Regions from separate parts of the Azohydromonas sp. genome, predicted to be linked through region 2. Evidence: riboswitches for the same ligand, from Rfam matches in the RefSeq annotation. Region 2 holds a riboswitch; the other holds the start of a gene.
The links. Region 2 has a riboswitch for S-adenosylhomocysteine ahead of ahcY (adenosylhomocysteinase). Riboswitches for the same ligand answer to the same signal wherever they lie in the genome.
Positions count from the first base shown of each region.

Region 1: it holds a riboswitch for S-adenosylhomocysteine, as region 2 does, so the genes downstream of both, metH (methionine synthase) here and ahcY (adenosylhomocysteinase) in region 2, are expected to answer to the same signal.

Region 1 covers NZ_DAOKZA010000009.1:53,039-61,369, forward strand. The annotation lists gene PKC53_RS05155 (homocysteine S-methyltransferase family protein) at 1-459, shown strand, start outside; gene PKC53_RS05160 (hypothetical protein) at 428-1,012, opposite strand; S-adenosyl-L-homocysteine riboswitch at 1,119-1,220, shown strand; gene metH (methionine synthase) at 1,324-4,050, shown strand; gene PKC53_RS05170 (YifB family Mg chelatase-like AAA ATPase) at 4,090-5,616, opposite strand; gene PKC53_RS05175 (TorF family putative porin) at 5,906-6,595, shown strand; gene PKC53_RS05180 (P-II family nitrogen regulator) at 6,634-6,972, shown strand; gene amt (ammonium transporter) at 6,999-8,331, shown strand, end outside.
Region 2 covers NZ_DAOKZA010000016.1:65,740-74,070, forward strand. The annotation lists gene PKC53_RS08285 (DUF2917 domain-containing protein) at 1-269, shown strand, start outside; gene PKC53_RS08290 (5-formyltetrahydrofolate cyclo-ligase) at 300-899, shown strand; gene metF (methylenetetrahydrofolate reductase [NAD(P)H]) at 903-1,754, opposite strand; gene PKC53_RS08300 (TlyA family RNA methyltransferase) at 1,751-2,524, opposite strand; gene PKC53_RS08305 (2-dehydropantoate 2-reductase N-terminal domain-containing protein) at 2,531-3,289, opposite strand; gene ahcY (adenosylhomocysteinase) at 3,337-4,770, opposite strand; S-adenosyl-L-homocysteine riboswitch at 4,849-4,944, opposite strand; gene PKC53_RS08315 (HAD-IIB family hydrolase) at 5,024-5,869, shown strand; gene PKC53_RS08320 (PhnD/SsuA/transferrin family substrate-binding protein) at 5,833-6,651, opposite strand; partial or broken gene PKC53_RS08325 (ATP-binding protein) at 6,648-8,331, opposite strand, start outside.

The DNA of each region.
Region 1 (8,331 bases), on a different contig from region 2:
CTGATGCACGACACCGGCGAGCGCCTGCCGGTGATCGTCTCGGGCACGGTGACCGACGCGTCGGGGCGCATCCTGTCGGGGCAGACGGTCGGCGCGTTCTGGCACTCGGTGCGCCACGCGCGCCCGCTGGCCGTCGGCCTGAACTGCGCACTCGGCGCGGCGCTGATGCGCCCGTACATCGAGGAGCTCGCGAAGATCGCCGGCGACACCTGGATCAGCTGCTACCCCAACGCCGGCCTGCCCAACCCGATGAGCGAGACCGGCTTCGACGAGACCCCCGAGGTCACCGCCGCGCTGATGGAGGACTTCGCGAAGAGCGGCTTCCTGAACATCGCCGGCGGCTGCTGCGGCACGACGCCCGAGCACATCGCGGCGATCCGCGCGAAGGTCGGCACCTACCGCCCGCGCGCGCGCCGCGACCCGCTGTTCACGGCGCTGCTCGATCCGGCGCAGGCCTGAGCGCCGGCAGCTCCAGCTTCACGCGCAGCCACGCCGGCTGCGACGCCGCGACGCTGGTGATGCGCGTCGGCGCCACGCCGCGGCGCACCAGGTGCACGCGCACCTGCGCCGCGCGGCGGTCGGCGAGCACGACGCCGGCGCCGGCGTCGCTGGGCGCGCGCACCACGGCGCGCGCCGACGGCAAGCGCTGCAGGCTGGCGGCGACGCGGTCGAGCACCGCCGCCAGCGCCGGACGCGGCGCGGCCTCGCCGGGGTCGAAGCCGTGCGCCGTCGGCACCTCGACCCACAGCGCGCGGTCGTCGTCGAGCACGACGACCACCGGCGTGCCGCGCAGCGCCTGCGCCAGCGCGCGCTGCTCGCGCTCGAGCGACCACGCCGGCGCCGGGGCGCGGCGCGGCGCGGCCGGCGCCGGCGCGGCGACCTCGGGCGGCGGCACGCCGCGCGGCGGCGTGCCGGCACAGCCGGCCAGCCCCAGCGCCGAGGCGAGCGCGAGTCCGACGCACGCCACCGCGGCGGCGCGGTCGCTGCGAACGCGGGACGTCGGCGACGGCATGCGAAGCATTGGACCGCGCCGCGCGCGCCGCCGCAGCCGGGCAAACGCGTCGATTCGTAACCGCCGCCGGCGCCCGGGTCGCCGCGCGGGCCTAGAATCCGCCCCGCATCCCGAGGAGCGTTGCAACGCCGGCCGGCCACGGCCCCGGCGCCAGGCTCGGGAACCCCGGCGCGGCTGGCGCACCGGATGGCAACGGCGCTCGCCCACCGTTGAAGCTGGCGGTCGCGGCGAGACCGCCGCGGCGCCGGCCCCCGCCGATGCCCGAAGCCGCCTCTGCCCCGACCGCCCCGACCCCGCCACCCGTGGCGCCGATGCGGCTGGCCGGCCTCGAGCCGGTGACCATCGGCGCCGGCTCGCTGTTCGTCAACATCGGCGAGCGCACCAACGTCACCGGCTCGAAGGCCTTCGCGCGGCTGATCCTCGCCGGCCAGTTCGAGCAGGCGCTGGCGGTGGCGCGCCAGCAGGTCGAGGCCGGCGCGCAGATCATCGACGTCAACATGGACGAGGCCATGCTCGACAGCAAGGCCGCGATGGTGCGCTTCCTGAACCTGTGCGCCGCCGAGCCCGAGATCGCGCGCGTGCCGGTGATGATCGACAGCTCGAAGTGGGAGGTCATCGAGGCCGGGCTGAAGTGCCTCCAGGGCAAGGGCATCGTCAACTCGATCTCGCTGAAGGAGGGCGAGGCCGAGTTCCGCCGCCAGGCGACGCTGGTGCGCCGCTACGGCGCGGCCGTCGTCGTGATGGCCTTCGACGAGCAGGGCCAGGCCGACAGCTTCCAGCGCAAGACCGCGATCTGCGCGCGCGCGTACCGCATCCTCGTCGACGAGGTCGGCTTCCCGCCCGAGGACATCGTCTTCGACCCGAACGTCTTCGCGATCGCCACCGGCATCGACGAGCACGCGAACTACGCGGTCGACTTCATCGAGGCCACGCGCTGGATCAAGGCGAACCTGCCGGGCGCGAAGGTCTCGGGCGGCATCAGCAACGTGAGCTTCAGCTTCCGCGGCAACGAACCGGTGCGCGAGGCGATCCACACGGTGTTCCTGTACCACGCGATCAAGGCCGGGCTGGACATGGGCATCGTCAACGCCGGCATGGTCGGCGTCTACGACGAGCTCGACCCCGTGCTGCGCGAGCGCGTCGAGGACGTGGTGCTGAACCGCACGCCGGCCTGCCCACCCGGCGAGCCGCCGATGTCGGCCACCGAGCGCCTGCTCGAGATCGCGGAGGCGGTCAAGGGCGCGGCGCGCGACGACTCGGCGCGGCTGGCGTGGCGCGCGCAGGCAGTCGAGCAGCGCCTGTCGCATGCGCTGGTGCACGGCATCACCGACTTCATCGTCGAGGACACCGAACAGGCCTGGCGCGACATCGAGGCGCGCGGCGGGCGCCCGCTGCACGTCATCGAGGGCCCGCTGATGGCCGGCATGAGCGTCGTCGGCGACCTGTTCGGCGAGGGCAAGATGTTCCTGCCGCAGGTGGTCAAGAGCGCGCGCGTGATGAAGCAGGCGGTGGCGCACCTGCTGCCGTACATCGAAGCCGAGAAGCAGGCGCAGCTCGACGCCGGCGGCGAGGCGCGCGCGCGCGGCAAGGTGGTCATCGCCACCGTCAAGGGCGACGTGCACGACATCGGCAAGAACATCGTCGCCGTGGTCCTGCAGTGCAACAACTTCGAGGTCGTCAACATGGGCGTGATGGTCCCGTGCCAGGACATCCTCGCGAAGGCCAGGGTCGAGGGCGCCGACCTGATCGGGCTGTCGGGGCTGATCACGCCCAGCCTCGAGGAGATGCAGCACGTGGCCGCCGAGATGCAGCGCGACGACTGGTTCCGGCTGAAGAAGACCCCGCTGCTGATCGGCGGCGCCACGACGAGCCGCGTGCACACCGCGGTGAAGATCGCGCCGCACTACGAGGGGCCGGTGGTCTACGTGCCCGACGCGTCGCGTGCGGTGGGCGTGTGCTCGGACCTGCTCAGCGACGAGCGCGGCGCCGCCTTCGTCGCCGAGGTCGCGGCCGACCACGAGCGCGTGCGGCGGCTGCACGCGGCGAAGAAGACCACGCCGCTGGTGTCGCTGGCGGCGGCGCGGGCGAACAAGACGCGCATCGACTGGTCGGCGCACGTGCCGCCGAGGCCGCGCTTCATCGGCCGGCGCGAATTCCGCCACCAGGACCTCGCCGAACTGGCGCGCTACATCGACTGGACGCCGTTCTTCCAGACCTGGGACCTCGCCGGGCGCTTCCCCGACATCCTGCGCGACGAGGTGGTCGGCGCCGAGGCGACGCGCGTGTACGACGACGCCAAACGCCTGCTCGAGCGCATCGTCAAGGGCCGCTGGCTGAGCGCGAACGGCGTGGTCGGGCTGTGGCCGGCGAACACCGTCGACGACGACACGATCGAGCTGTACACCGACGAGCGGCGCGAGCAGGTGCTGCTGCGCTGGTCGCCGCTGCGCATGCAGACCGAGCGCCCGGTGGTCGACGGGGTGCGGCGGCCGAACCGCTCGCTGGCCGACTTCGTCGCGCCGCGCGGCGTGGCGCCCGACCACGTCGGCGTGTTCGCCGTCACCGCCGGCATCGGCGCCGACGAGCACGCGCGGCAGTTCGTCGACTCGCACGACGACTACAGCGCGATCATGGTCAAGGCGCTGGCCGACCGGCTCGCCGAGGCCTTCGCCGAGTGGCTGCACGAACGCGTGCGCAAGGACTTGTGGGGCTACGCCGCCGACGAGCTGCTCACGCACGAGGAGCTGGTGGCCGAGCGCTACCGCGGCATCCGCCCGGCGCCCGGCTACCCCGCGTGCCCCGACCACAGCGTCAAGCGCGCGATGTTCGAGCTGCTGCACGCCGAGCGCATCGGCATGGGGCTGACCGACAGCCTGGCGATGACCCCGGCGGCCAGCGTCAGCGGCTTCTACCTGGCGCACCCCGACGCGACGTACTTCAACGTCGGCCGCATCGGCGACGACCAGCTCGCCGACTGGGCGCGCCGCCAGGCGCTGGGCGAGGACGAGGCGCGTCGGCTGCTGGCGCCGGTGCTGTAGCCGCGCCGCTGCGCGACGGCCCGACCGCCTGCGCGGCGCTCAGGCGCCGGGCAGGCCGCGCCGGTACTGCATCGCCTCGCCGAGGTGGGCCATGCCGAGCCGGTCGACGCCGGCGAGATCGGCGATGCTTCGCGCGACCTTCAGCACGCGGTGCAGGCTGCGCCCCGACCAGCCCAGCCGCTGCGCCGCCTGCTGCACGAAGCGCTGCGCGGCGTCGTCGAGCGCGCAGTGCACGTCGAGGTCGGCCGCGTCGAGCAGCGCGTTGACCTTGCCCTGTCTCGCGAGCGAGCGCTCACGTGCAGTCGCCACGCGCGCGGCGACGACGGCGCTCGGATCGCCCTGCGGCAGCGACAGCAGCTCCGCCGGCGCCACCGCACCGACCTCGACCTGCAGGTCGATGCGGTCGAGCAGCGGCCCCGACAGCCGGCCCTGGTAGCGCGCCACCGCCTCGGGCGTGCAGCGGCACGCCCGCCCGGTGGCGACCCCTGCGCCGAGCCAGCCGCAGGGGCAGGGGTTCATCGCAGCGACGAGCTGGAAGCGCGCCGGAAAGCTCGCCTGGCGGGCCGCGCGCGACACGGTGATGCGGCCGGCCTCGAGCGGCTCGCGCAGCGCCTCGAGGCTCGCGCGGCCGAACTCGACCAACTCGTCGAGGAACAGCACGCCGCCGTGCGCCAGCGAGATCTCGCCGGGCCGCGGCGGCGAGCCGCCGCCGACCAGCGCCACCGCGCTGGCCGAATGGTGCGGCGCGCGCAGCGGGCGTCGGCGCCACCGGCGCGCGTCGAACCCCTCGGCGCCCAGCCCCTGCAGTGCGGCACTGGCCAGCGCCTCGTCGTCGTCCATCGGCGGCAGCAGCCCCGGCAGTCGCATCGCGAGCATCGACTTGCCGCTGCCCGGCGGGCCCACCATCAGCAGGCTGTGGCCGCCGGCGGCGGCGATCTCGAGCGCGCGCTTGGCCGCCGTCTGGCCGCGCACGTCGCGCAGGTCGGGGCCGGGCGAGGGCGCCTCGCGCGCCGGCGCGACCGCCTGCGGCAGCGGCGTCGCCGCGTCGCCCGGCTGCAGCGCGCGCACCACGTCGAGCAGGTGCGCAGCGGCGCGCACGTCGACACCCTCGACCAGCGCCGCCTGCGCCGCGCTCGCCGCCGGCAGCACCAGCGCCCGCCCGGCGCCGGCGCGCCGGTGCGCCAGGGCCAGCGCGACCGCACCGCGCACCGGGCGCAGTTCGCCGGCCAGTGACAGTTCACCGGCGAACTCGGCGCCGGCGAGCCGCTTGGCGTCGACCTGCCCGGCCGCGGCGAGGATGCCCAGCGCGATCGGCAGGTCGAAGCGCCCCGACTCCTTCGGCAGGTCGGCCGGCGCCAGGTTCACCGTGATGCGCTTGTTGTGCGGGAACCCCAGGCCGGCGTGCGCCAGCGCGGCGCGCACGCGCTCGCGCGATTCCTTGACCTCGGTGTCGGCCAGGCCGACCAGCGTGAAGCTCGGCAGCCCGTTGGCCAGGTGCACCTCGACGCGCACCTCGGGTGCGTCGAGCCCGACGAGCGAGCGGCTGTGCACGACGGCAAGCGACATGGCGGCGGCGTCCCCGGCAGCGCTGCCCGCGGCCCCATGCCGCGGGCAGCGCCGCCGCCATTGTGGGCGGCGCGCCCGGCACGCCCGACTCCCCCATCGGGGCCGGTTCGGCACGCACCAGCGGCGTGCCCGAAGGCGCGGTGCACCGCCTCGGTGCACCAACGGCGGGCGCCGTCGCGCGTTGCTGCCCCTGCCGCGCTGCAGCGACCGGCACGACAGAGGTGGCACGGAAGCTGCAGGTGCGTTGTCGTCTTCCCGTCAACCCCCTCACCAGAAGCGGAGTCTGCACATGAAAAAGCCCCTCGTGGCCCTGGCCGCCCTCGCCGTCGTCGGCGCCGCGCACGCCCAACTCTCGGCCAACGTCGCGCTGACCAGCAACTACAAGTTCCGCGGCCAGGACCAGAGCGACAACCGCCCGGCGATCCAGGGCGGCTTCGACTGGACCTCCGGCGGCTTCTACGCCGGCAACTGGAACTCGAGCATCGGCTTCACCGACGCCGGCATCGAGTCCGACCTGTACGGCGGCTACCGCGGCGAGGCCGGCGGCGTGGCCTACGACGTCGGCGTGATCGGCTACCTGTATCCGAGCTTCGGCGACGGCAACACCGTCGAGGTGTACGGCGGCATCACGATCGGCATGTTCACCGCGAAGTACGCGCACACCGTCAGCAAGGGCTACTTCGGGCTGGCCGGCGATCAGGAGGGGCGCGGCACCGGCTACCTGTCGCTCGCCGCCGCGGTGCCGGTCAGCGACGCGGTGACGCTCGACCTCGGCGTCGGCTACACGCGCCTGTCCAGCGACCTGAAGGACGCGATCGGGCTGCCGAGCTTTTACGACTACAAGCTCGGCGCCTCGATGATGCTGCCCGGAGACTTCAAGCTCGGCGCCGCGTTCGTCGGCGCCACCAAGGACGGCGCGAACCAGTGGGGCGACGTGAACAAGGCGCGCTTCATCGTGACGCTGAGCAAGTCGCTCTGAGCGCGCCGCCCCTTCACGAAACCCCGAAAGGAGCAACCATGAAGATGGTGACCGCCGTCGTCAAGCCATTCAAGCTCGACGAAGTACGCGAGGCCCTCAGCGCGATCGGCGTGCAGGGCATCACGGTGACCGAGGTCAAGGGCTTCGGCCGCCAGAAGGGCCACACCGAGCTGTACCGCGGCGCGGAGTACGTGGTCGACTTCCTGCCCAAGGTGAAGATCGAGGCCGCGGTCGAGGACACGCTCGTCGAGCGCGTGATCGAGGCAATCGAGTCGTCGGCTCGCACCGGCAAGATCGGCGACGGCAAGATCTTCGTGGCTGCGCTCGAGCAGGTGGTGCGCATCCGCACCGGCGAGACCGGCAAGGACGCGCTGTGAGCGGCACAACCCACCGAGACATCCCCATGAAGAGACTTCTTGCCATCCTCGCCCTCGGCTCGATGCTGCTGGGCTTCGCGGGCGCGTCGTTCGCCCAGGACGCCGCGTCGGCGGCGGCATCGGCCGTCGAGGCCGCCAGCGACGCCGCGGGGGCACCGGCCGAGGCCGCCGCCCCCGCCGCGGCGAGCGCCGTGCACAAGGGCGACGTCGCATGGATGATGACCGCCACGCTGCTCGTGCTGTTCATGGCCGTGCCGGGCCTGGCGCTGTTCTACGGCGGCCTGGTGCGCGCGAAGAACATGCTGTCGGTGCTGATGCAGGTGATGGTCGTGTTCTCGCTGATCAGCGTGCTGTGGGCCGTGTACGGCTACAGCCTCGCGTTCGGCGGCGAGGGCCTGATCATCGCCGGCTTCGACAAGCTGTTCCTGTCGGGCGTGACGATCGACACTCTGGCCGACACCTTCACCGCCGACGTCAAGCTGCCCGAGTACGTGTTCGTCGCGTTCCAGGCCACGTTCGCCGGCATCACCTGCGCGCTGATCGTCGGCTCGTTCGCCGAGCGCATCAAGTTCTCGGCGGTGCTGCTGTTCTCGGTGATCTGGTTCACGCTCGCCTACCTGCCGATCGCGCACATGGTGTGGGGCGCCGGCGGCTACCTGCTCGACAAGGGCGCGCTCGACTTCGCCGGCGGCACCGTGGTGCACATCAACGCCGGCATCGCCGGCCTGGTGGGCGCGTACATGCTCGGCAAGCGCGTGGGCTACGGCAAGGAGGCGATGCCGCCGCACTCGCTGCCGCTGACGATGGTCGGCGCCGCGATGCTGTGGGTCGGCTGGTTCGGCTTCAACGCCGGCTCGAACCTGGAAGCCACCAGCGGCGCCGCGCTGGCCTTCGTCAACACGCTGCTGGCCACCGCCGCCGCGGTGCTGACCTGGTGCCTCGGCGAGGCGCTGACCAAGGGCAAGGCGTCAATGCTCGGCGCGGCGTCGGGCGCGGTCGCCGGCCTGGTGGCGATCACGCCGGCCTGCGGCACCGTCGGCCCGATTGGCGCGATCGTCATCGGCGGCGCGGCCGGCTTCGTCTGCCTGTGGGGCGTCAACGGCCTCAAGCGCATGCTCGGCGCCGACGACTCGCTCGACGTGTTCGGCGTGCACGGCGTCGGCGGCATCCTCGGCGCGATCCTCACCGGCGTGTTCTCCGCCGCGTCGCTGGGCGGCATCAAGGGCGACGACTACTCGATCGCCTCGCAGGTGCTGATCCAACTCGAGGGCGTGATCATCACCATCGTCTGGTCGGCGGTGGTCGCCTTCGTCGCCTACAAGGTGGTCGACACGCTGATCGGCCTGCGCGTGCCCGAGG
Region 2 (8,331 bases):
GGCGGCTGGTGGTGCGCCAGGGGCTGCTGTGGGTCACGCCGACCGCCACCCTCGAGCGGCCGGCCACCGATCGATGGGTGGCCGCCGGCGACGCGCTGGACCTCGCGCCCGGCGTCGAGTGGCTGGTGCAGGCCTGGACCGACACCGACTTCGAACTGCTCGACCACCCCGCGACCGCGCCGGCGGGCCGCGCGTCGTGGGTGCATTGGCTGCACCGGCGCTGGCGTGCCCGCACCGGCGCCGGCGCGCCGGCGCCTTGCCCCGGCTGACGCGGCCGCGCGCCCCGGCACAATGCGGCGATGTCCGACGCCGCGCCGCCCCCGTCGTTCCTGCCTTCGCGCGACAAGGCGCTGCTGCGCCGGCAGCTGCAGGCCGAGCGGCAGGCGCTCGTCGACCGCCATCGTCGCGCGATGCACCTGCAGGACGTGTTGCGCGTGTGGCTGGTGGGCCGGCGCGAGACGACGATCGGCGCGTACTGGCCGATCAAGGGCGAGTTCGACGCGCTGCCGGCGCTGTACCGCTGGAGCGAGGCCGACGCTCGGCGCCGCATCGGGCTGCCGGTGGTCGACCGCGACAGCCGCCAGCTGCGCTTCCACGTCTGGTACCCCGGCTGCCCGATGGAGGACGACGCCTACGGCATCCCGAAGCCGAAGGACACCGAGGCCTTCGAGCCGCAGCTGCTGCTGGTGCCCTGCGTCGGCTTCGGCCCGCACGGCGTGCGCCTGGGCTACGGCGGCGGCTTCTACGACCGCACGCTGGCGGCGCTGTCTCCGCGCCCGACCACGGTGGGCGTCGGCTACGCGCACGGCTTCATCCCCTGGCTGCGACCCGAGCCGCACGACGTGCCGCTCGACGCGATCCTCACCGAGGACGGCGTGGCCTGGCAGCGCGACGAGTGACGCTCAGCCGCCGAGGCCGACCCGGCGGCAGATCTCCAGCGTCGGTGCGGCCTGGTTCATCGTGTAGAAGTGCAGCCCCGGCACGCCGGCGCAGGCGAGCCGGTCGACGAGGGCGGTGACCACGTCGAGGCCGAAGGCGCGGATCGACGCGACGTCGTCGCCGAAGCCCTGCAGCCGCAGGCGGATCCAGCGCGGGATCTCGGTGCCGCAGTTGTCGGCGAACCGGATGATGCCGCTGGCGTTGGTGATCGGCATGATGCCCGGCACGATCGGGATCGTCACGCCCAGCGCGCGCACGTCGTCGACGAAGCGCCAGTAGGCGTCGGCGTTGAAGAACATCTGCGTGATCGCCGAGTCGGCGCCGGCGCGCACCTTGGTGGCGAAGGCCTGCAGGTCGTCGGCCGGCGTGCGCGCCTGCGGGTGCATCTCGGGGTAGGCGCCGACCTCGACGTGGAAGTGCGCACCGGTTTCGGCGCGGATGAACGCCACCAGGTCCGACGCGTGGCCGAACTCGCCGAGCGCCGGGGCGCCGTAGCCGCTGGGCAGGTCGCCGCGCAGCGCCACGATGCGGCGGATGCCGGCGGCGCGGAACTGTGCCAGCTGCGCGCGGATCGAGTCGCGGCTGGCGCCGATGCAGCTGAAGTGCGGCGCCGCGTCGACGCCTTCGGCGAGGATCGCCTGCACCGCCTGCAGCGTGCCGGCCTGCGTCGAGCCGCCGGCGCCGTAGGTCACCGAGCAGAACTCGGGCCGCAGCGCGTACAGCCGGCGCCGAGCGTCGGCGAGCCTGGCCTCGCCTTCGGGCGACTTCGGGGGAAAGAACTCCAGGCTCAGCGGGGGTCTGCGCGCGGTCGTCACGGTCGGTCTCCAGCGCGTGCGGGGCGCGCCCACACGAAGAACTCGGTGTTGCCGTCGCCGCCGGGCAGCGCGCTGGCGAACCAGCGCCGCACGGCCAGCCCGGCGTCGGTGCACGCGGCTTCGATGCGCACGCGCACGCGGTCGTACAGCGCCGCGTCCCTGACCAGGCCACCGCGCGCGATGTCGCGCGGCTGCAGTTCGAACTGCGGCTTGACCAGCAGCAGCAGGTCGCCGTCGGCGGCCTGCAGCGGTGCGAGCGCCGCCAGCACCCGGGTCAGCGAGATGAACGACAGGTCGCCGGTGACGAGGCCGAAGCCGCCGGCGGGCCACTCGGCGCCGAGCGCGGCGGCGTCGAGCGCGCGTGCGTTCAGGCCCTCGAACACCGCCACGCGGGCGTCGGCGCGCAGCCGCGCGAGCAGCTGGCCGTGGCCGACGTCGACGCCGACCACGCGCGCCGCGCCGCGCGCGAGCAGCACGTCGGTGAACCCGCCGGTGCTCTGGCCGACGTCGAGGCAAGTGCGCCCGCGCACGTTGATGCCGGTGGCGTCCAGCGCGGCTTCGAGCTTGACCCCGCCGCGCGACGCCCAGCGCAGCTCGGCGTCGTCGACCACCTCGACGGTGCAGCCGGCGGGCAGTTCGTCGCCGGCCTTGCGCGGCACCGTCCACCCCCGCGGGCCCAGCCAGCGCACCGCGCCGCGCGCGATCAGCCGCTGCGCCGCCGAACGGGTCGGCGCCAGGCCCTGCGCGACGAGCAGCTGGTCGGCGCGCATCTCGGCTCAGCCCCCCGCCTCGCCGGCCGGGCGACCGTTCGCGTACGGGCCGAGCGCCGCGGCGACGAAGCGGTTGGCCGGCGCGGCCAGCCCGGCGCGTTCGCTGCGCCGCACGACCGCGGCGGCGAGCCACGGCAGCTCGAGCGCCCGGCCGGCTTCGAGGTCGTGCAGCATCGATGCCTTCATGCCCGCCGGCAACGTGTCGACGAAGGCGAGCTGACGCTCGACGAAGTCGTCGCCCAGCGCGACGCCCTCGGCGCACGCCAGCGCGTGTGCCTCCGACATGACATCGCGCAGCAAGCGGCGCAGCGCCGGGTCGGCGCGCGTGGCGCCGATCGGCAGCCGGGTCAGCGCGGTCAGCCCGCTCAGGCCGACGAGGAACACGAACTTCTCCCACACGACGCGGCGGATGTCGTCGCCGACGCGGCGCGCCAGCAGCTCGGCGACCTCGACGCCGTTCTGCAGCGGCAGCACGACCGTGCCGGGGCGCACCAGCGCCGGCAACGCGGCGGCCGCGGCCTCGGCGTCGGGCAGCTTGACCGCGAACAGCACCAGGTCGGCCGGCGGCAGCCCGGCCGCGTCGTCGGCGACGGCGACCTCGCGCAGGTGCAGGTCGCCCAGCGCGCTGGTCACGCGCAGACCCTGCTCGCGCAGCGCCTGTGCGTGACGGCCGCGCGCCAGGAACGCCACCGGCTCGCCGGCCGCGGCGAGCCGGGCACCGAAGTAGCCGCCGATGCCGCCGGCGCCGACGATGACGATCTGCATGGGGACCTCCGCGTCGCTCGACGCCGGCGGCCGTGGCCGCCGCGCCGTCAGTAGCGGTACGTGTCGGGCTTGTACGGACCCTGGCGGGGCACGCCGAGGTAGCCCGCCTGCTCTTCGGTCAGCTCGGTGAGCATCGCGCCGAGCTTGGCCAGCTGCAGCCGCGCGACCTTCTCGTCAAGGTGCTTGGGCAGCGTGTACACCTTGCCGACCTCGTAGTAGTCGGCGTGCGTGAACAGCTCGATCTGCGCGATCGTCTGGTTCGCGAACGAGCTCGACATCACGTAGCTCGGGTGGCCGGTGGCGCAGCCCAGGTTCACCAGGCGCCCCTTGGCGAGCAGGATGATGCGCTTGCCGTCGGGGAAGATCACGTGGTCGACCTGCGGCTTGATGTTCTCCCACTGGTACTGCTTCAGCGACGCGACGTCGATCTCGTTGTCGAAGTGGCCGATGTTGCAGACGATCGCCTGGTCCTTCATCTTCGCCATGTGCTCGAACGTGACGACGTCCTTGTTGCCGGTGGCGGTGACGAAGATGTCGGCCTTGTCGCAGGCGTAGTCCATGGTCACGACGCGGTAGCCCTCCATCGCCGCCTGCAGCGCGCAGATCGGGTCGATCTCGGTGATCCACACCTGCGCCGACAGCGCGCGCAGCGCCTGCGCCGAACCCTTGCCGACGTCGCCGTAGCCAGCCACGACGGCGATCTTGCCGGCGACCATCACGTCGGTGGCGCGCTTGATGCCGTCGACCAGCGACTCGCGGCAGCCGTACAGGTTGTCGAACTTGCTCTTCGTGACGCTGTCGTTGACGTTGATCGCGCGGAACATCAGCTCGCCGCGCGCGGCCATCTGCTTGAGGCGGTTGACGCCGGTGGTCGTCTCCTCGGTGACGCCGACGATCTGCGCGCTCTTGCGGCTGTACCAGGTCGGGTCCTCGGCCAGCTTCGCGCGGATCGCGGCGAACAGCACGCGCTCCTCCTCGCTGCCGGGGTTCGCCAGCAGCGACGCGTCCTTCTCGGCGCGCTTGCCCAGGTGCATCAGCAGCGTCGCGTCGCCGCCGTCGTCGAGGATCATGTTCGGGCCTTCGTGCTCGACGCCCCTCGGCCCGAACTCGAAGATGCGGTGCGTGTAGTCCCAGTAGTCGGCCAGCGTCTCGCCCTTGTAGGCGAACACCGGCGTGCCCTGCGCGGCCAGCGCGGCGGCGGCGTGGTCCTGCGTGCTGAAGATGTTGCAGCTGGCCCAGCGCACCTGCGCGCCCAGCGCCTGCAGCGTCTCGACGAGCACTGCGGTCTGGATCGTCATGTGCAGGCTGCCGGTGATGCGCGCGCCGTTCAGCGGCTGGCCGGCGGCGTACTCGTCGCGGATCGCCATCAGGCCGGGCATCTCGGTCTCGGCGATGCGGATCTCCTTGCGGCCCCAGTCGGCGAGCGACAGGTCGGCCACGGCATGGTCCTTGTCGTGCAGGGGCTTGATGACGGCGTTCATCGGCGGGTCTCCGGGGTTCACGGGCTGGAAAACCACCGGGCCGCGCGCCTTGGCAGGCTCACCCACGCGCAGACTCGGTGCGGGTGAGCGCCGTTGCGATGTCGGTCGTCCGACACTCCGAGCCTGGGGCCGGCGCCGCGGGTGCGGCCGGGCCTTGCAACGCTCCTCGGAAACGGCGCGCAGTGTAGCAGCGCGCCGGCGTGCGCGTCGGCCCCCGGCGCGATGGCCCGCGCCGCTGTGGGAGACTGCCGCGATGCCCTTGCCGACCGACGATACGCTGCTGCCGCTGGCGACCGTGCCGGCGGCGCAGTGGCGCACGCTCGACGGCGTGCTCACCGACGTCGACGACACGCTGACCGCCGACGGCGCGGTCGAGCCGGCGGCGCGGCAGGCGCTTCGCGCGCTCGCCGACGCCGGCGTGCCGGTGATCGCGGTCACCGGACGGCCGGTGGGCTGGAGCGAGCCGCTGGCGCGCGCCGAGCCACTGGCCGCGGTCGTCGCCGAGAACGGCGGCGCGATGTGGCGGCGCGTCGGCGGCGCGCTGCGGCTCGAGTTCGCGCAGGACGACGCGACGCGCGACGCCAACGTCAAGCGCCTGCGCGCGTGCGCCGAGGCCGTGCTGCGCGAGGTGCCGGGCAGCGTGCTGGCGCGCGACAGCGCCGGGCGGCGCACCGACATCGCCGTCGACCACGGCGAGTTCGCCCACCTCGACGCGGCGCAGGTCGACGCGGTGGTCGCGGTGATGCGCCGCCACGGCCTGCACGCCACCGTCAGCTCGATCCACGTCAACGGCTGGATCGGCGAGCACACCAAGCTCAGCGGTGCACGCTGGGCCGTCGAGGCCGCGCTCGGGCGCCCGTTCGACGCGGCGCGCTGGGTCTACGTCGGCGACTCGACCAACGACCAGCTGATGTTCGAACACGTGCCGCTGTCGGTCGGCGTGGCCAACCTGGCGCGCTTCCTGCCGCAGCTGCGCGTGCGCCCGCGCTGCCTGGCGCGCGGCGAGCGCGGGCAGGGATTCGCCGAGGTCGCGATGGCGCTGCTGGCCGCGCGCGCCGGGGTTCAGCGCGACAGCTCGTCGCGCAGCGGCGCGACGTAGGCGTCGAGCGCGGCCAGCGCCGCGGCGTCGGGCGCCTGCAACCGCGTGTTGGCCACCGTCGCCGGCAGCGCGGGGTCGGGCGCGAAGGCGAGCATCGCGCGCCGCAGCGAATCGACCTGCGCCGCCGGCAGCCCGGGGCGCGCGACGTACATTGGCCCGGGCATCGTGCCGGCCTCGGCCAGCACGCGCACCGCGCCCGCGGCCTCGGCGTCCAACGCGTCGAGCTGCGACGCGGCGAGCACCACCGCGGCGACGTCGCCGCGCGCCAGCGCGTGCATCGCGTTGCTCACCGACACCCAGGGCACGAAGCGCAGGTCGCGCTGCGGGTCGATTCGCTGCGCCGCCAGCCACTGCCGCGCCACGGCATGCGGCATCGCGACGCGGTCGAACACCGCCAGCGCGCGGCCCTTCAGGTCCGCCACCTCGCGCAGCGTGCTGTCGCGGTGCACGACGATCAGCACCGTGGTCGACTGCAGCGTCGCGGCGACGACGGCAAAGCCCCATTCGCTCGCCGCCAGCCGCGCGACGTGCGGCGGCACCAGCGACAGGTCGAGCGGATCGCTGCGCATCGAACGCACGTGGGTGTCGAGGTCGCGCGCGGTGTACATCTCGACCGGGCGCTGCAGCGTGCGCGCCAGGTGCTCGCGCAGCGGCCGGAAGGTCGCGAGCATCGTCGACGCCGGCAGGAACGGCGGCAGACCGACGCGCAGCGGCGCGTCGGCGGCGCGCGCACGCGGCAGTGCCGCGGCGGCGAGCAGGCCCAGCGCGCGGCGGCGCCTCATCGTGCGTGCGCCGGCTCGGCCGGACGCAGTCGCTCGATCTCGGCGAGCAGCTGCGCGACGTCCAGCGGCTTGGTCAGGTAGGCGTCGAAGCCGGCGCGGCGCGCCTGCTCGACGTCGGCGGGCATCGCGTTGGCGCTCAGCGCGATCAGCGGCAGCGCGCGCATCGCCGGGTCGGCGCGCAGGCGGCGCGCCAGCTCGAGCCCGTCGATGCCCGGCAGGTCGATGTCGACGACGGCGACGTCGGGGCGCTGCGCGCGCGCCATCGCCAGCCCCGCGAGTCCGTCGCGCGCGACGCTGACGCGCACGCCGGGGCGCAGCGACAGCACCTGCTCGAACAGCGTCACGTTCGACGGGTTGTCCTCGACGTACAGCACGCGCATCGCGTCGTCGCCGCCGGCCGGCAGGCTCGGCGCACGCGGCGCCTCGGGCGACGGGCCACCGGCCGCCGGCGCGATGGCCGGCAGCTCGAAGCTGAACAGCGTGCCCGCGCCGTGCGTCGACTCGACCTGCAGCGAGCCGTCCATCAGCTCGACCAGCCGGCGCGTGATGACCAGCCCGATGCCGGTGCCGGGGATCGCCTCGCCCTCGCCCTCGAAGCGCGTGAACGGCTGGTACAGCCTCTCGAGCTGCTCGGCGGTGAAGCCGCGCCCGGTATCGGCCACCGTGACGACCACGCGCTGCGCGCGCCGGTGCGCCGTCACCGTGACCGCGCCCTGCGCGCGGTTGTATTTGACCGCGTTCGATAGCAGGTTGCCCAGCACCTGGAGCAGGCGGCGGCGGTCGGCGCGCACCCACAGCCCGGCGGCGTCGACGCCGTGGCGGCGCAGCGCGATGCCCCGCTCGGCGGCCTGCGGCTCGACCAGCGCCAGCGCCTCGGCGATCACCGGCGCCAGCTCCAGCGGCTCGGGCGACATCGTCATCGCGCCGGCCTCGATGCGCGATAGGTCGAGCACCTCGTTGATCAGCTCGAGCAGGTGCCAGCCGGCGGACTCGATCTGCTGCACCTTCTTCGCTTCGGCCTCGGGCAGCGGCGGGCGCGCCAGGCCGAGCAGCTGCGCGAAGCCGAGGATCGCGTTGAGCGGCGTGCGCAACTCGTGGCTCATGCGCGACAGGAACTCGCTCTTCGCGTGGCTCGCGCGCTCGGCCACGTCCTTGGCCTGCTCGAGCTCGGCGGTGCGCTCGAGCACGCGTCGTTCGAGCTGTTCGTTCAGCGCGCGCAGGTGCTGTTCGGCGTACACGCGATCGGTCACGTCGTTGAGCGTCGACACCGCGGCGTAGGGTCGGTCCTCGCCGTTGTGGAACAACGCGGTGACGTTGTTCGACAGCCAGCGCACCCGGCCGTCGGCGGCGACGAGCTGCACCAGCTGGTCACGCAGCGGCCGCCCGGTGGCCAGCACGGTGGCCAGCGGGCGCTCGTCGGGCGGCATCGGCCGGCCGTCGGGGTGGCGCACAGTCCAGCCATAGCGCTCGGCCAGCGCCACCGTGTACTCGACGGCCGACACGCCGTACAGCCGCGCGGCGGCCTCGTTGACGTACAGCACACGCCGCTCCTGCGCCGCGACGACGACCAGCCCCTCGGCCAACGTGTCGAGCACCGAGCTGAGGTAGGCCTCGCGCTCGCGCAGCGTGTGCACCTGCTGCTGCACCGCGAGCGCCATGCGGTTGAAGGCCTCGCCGACG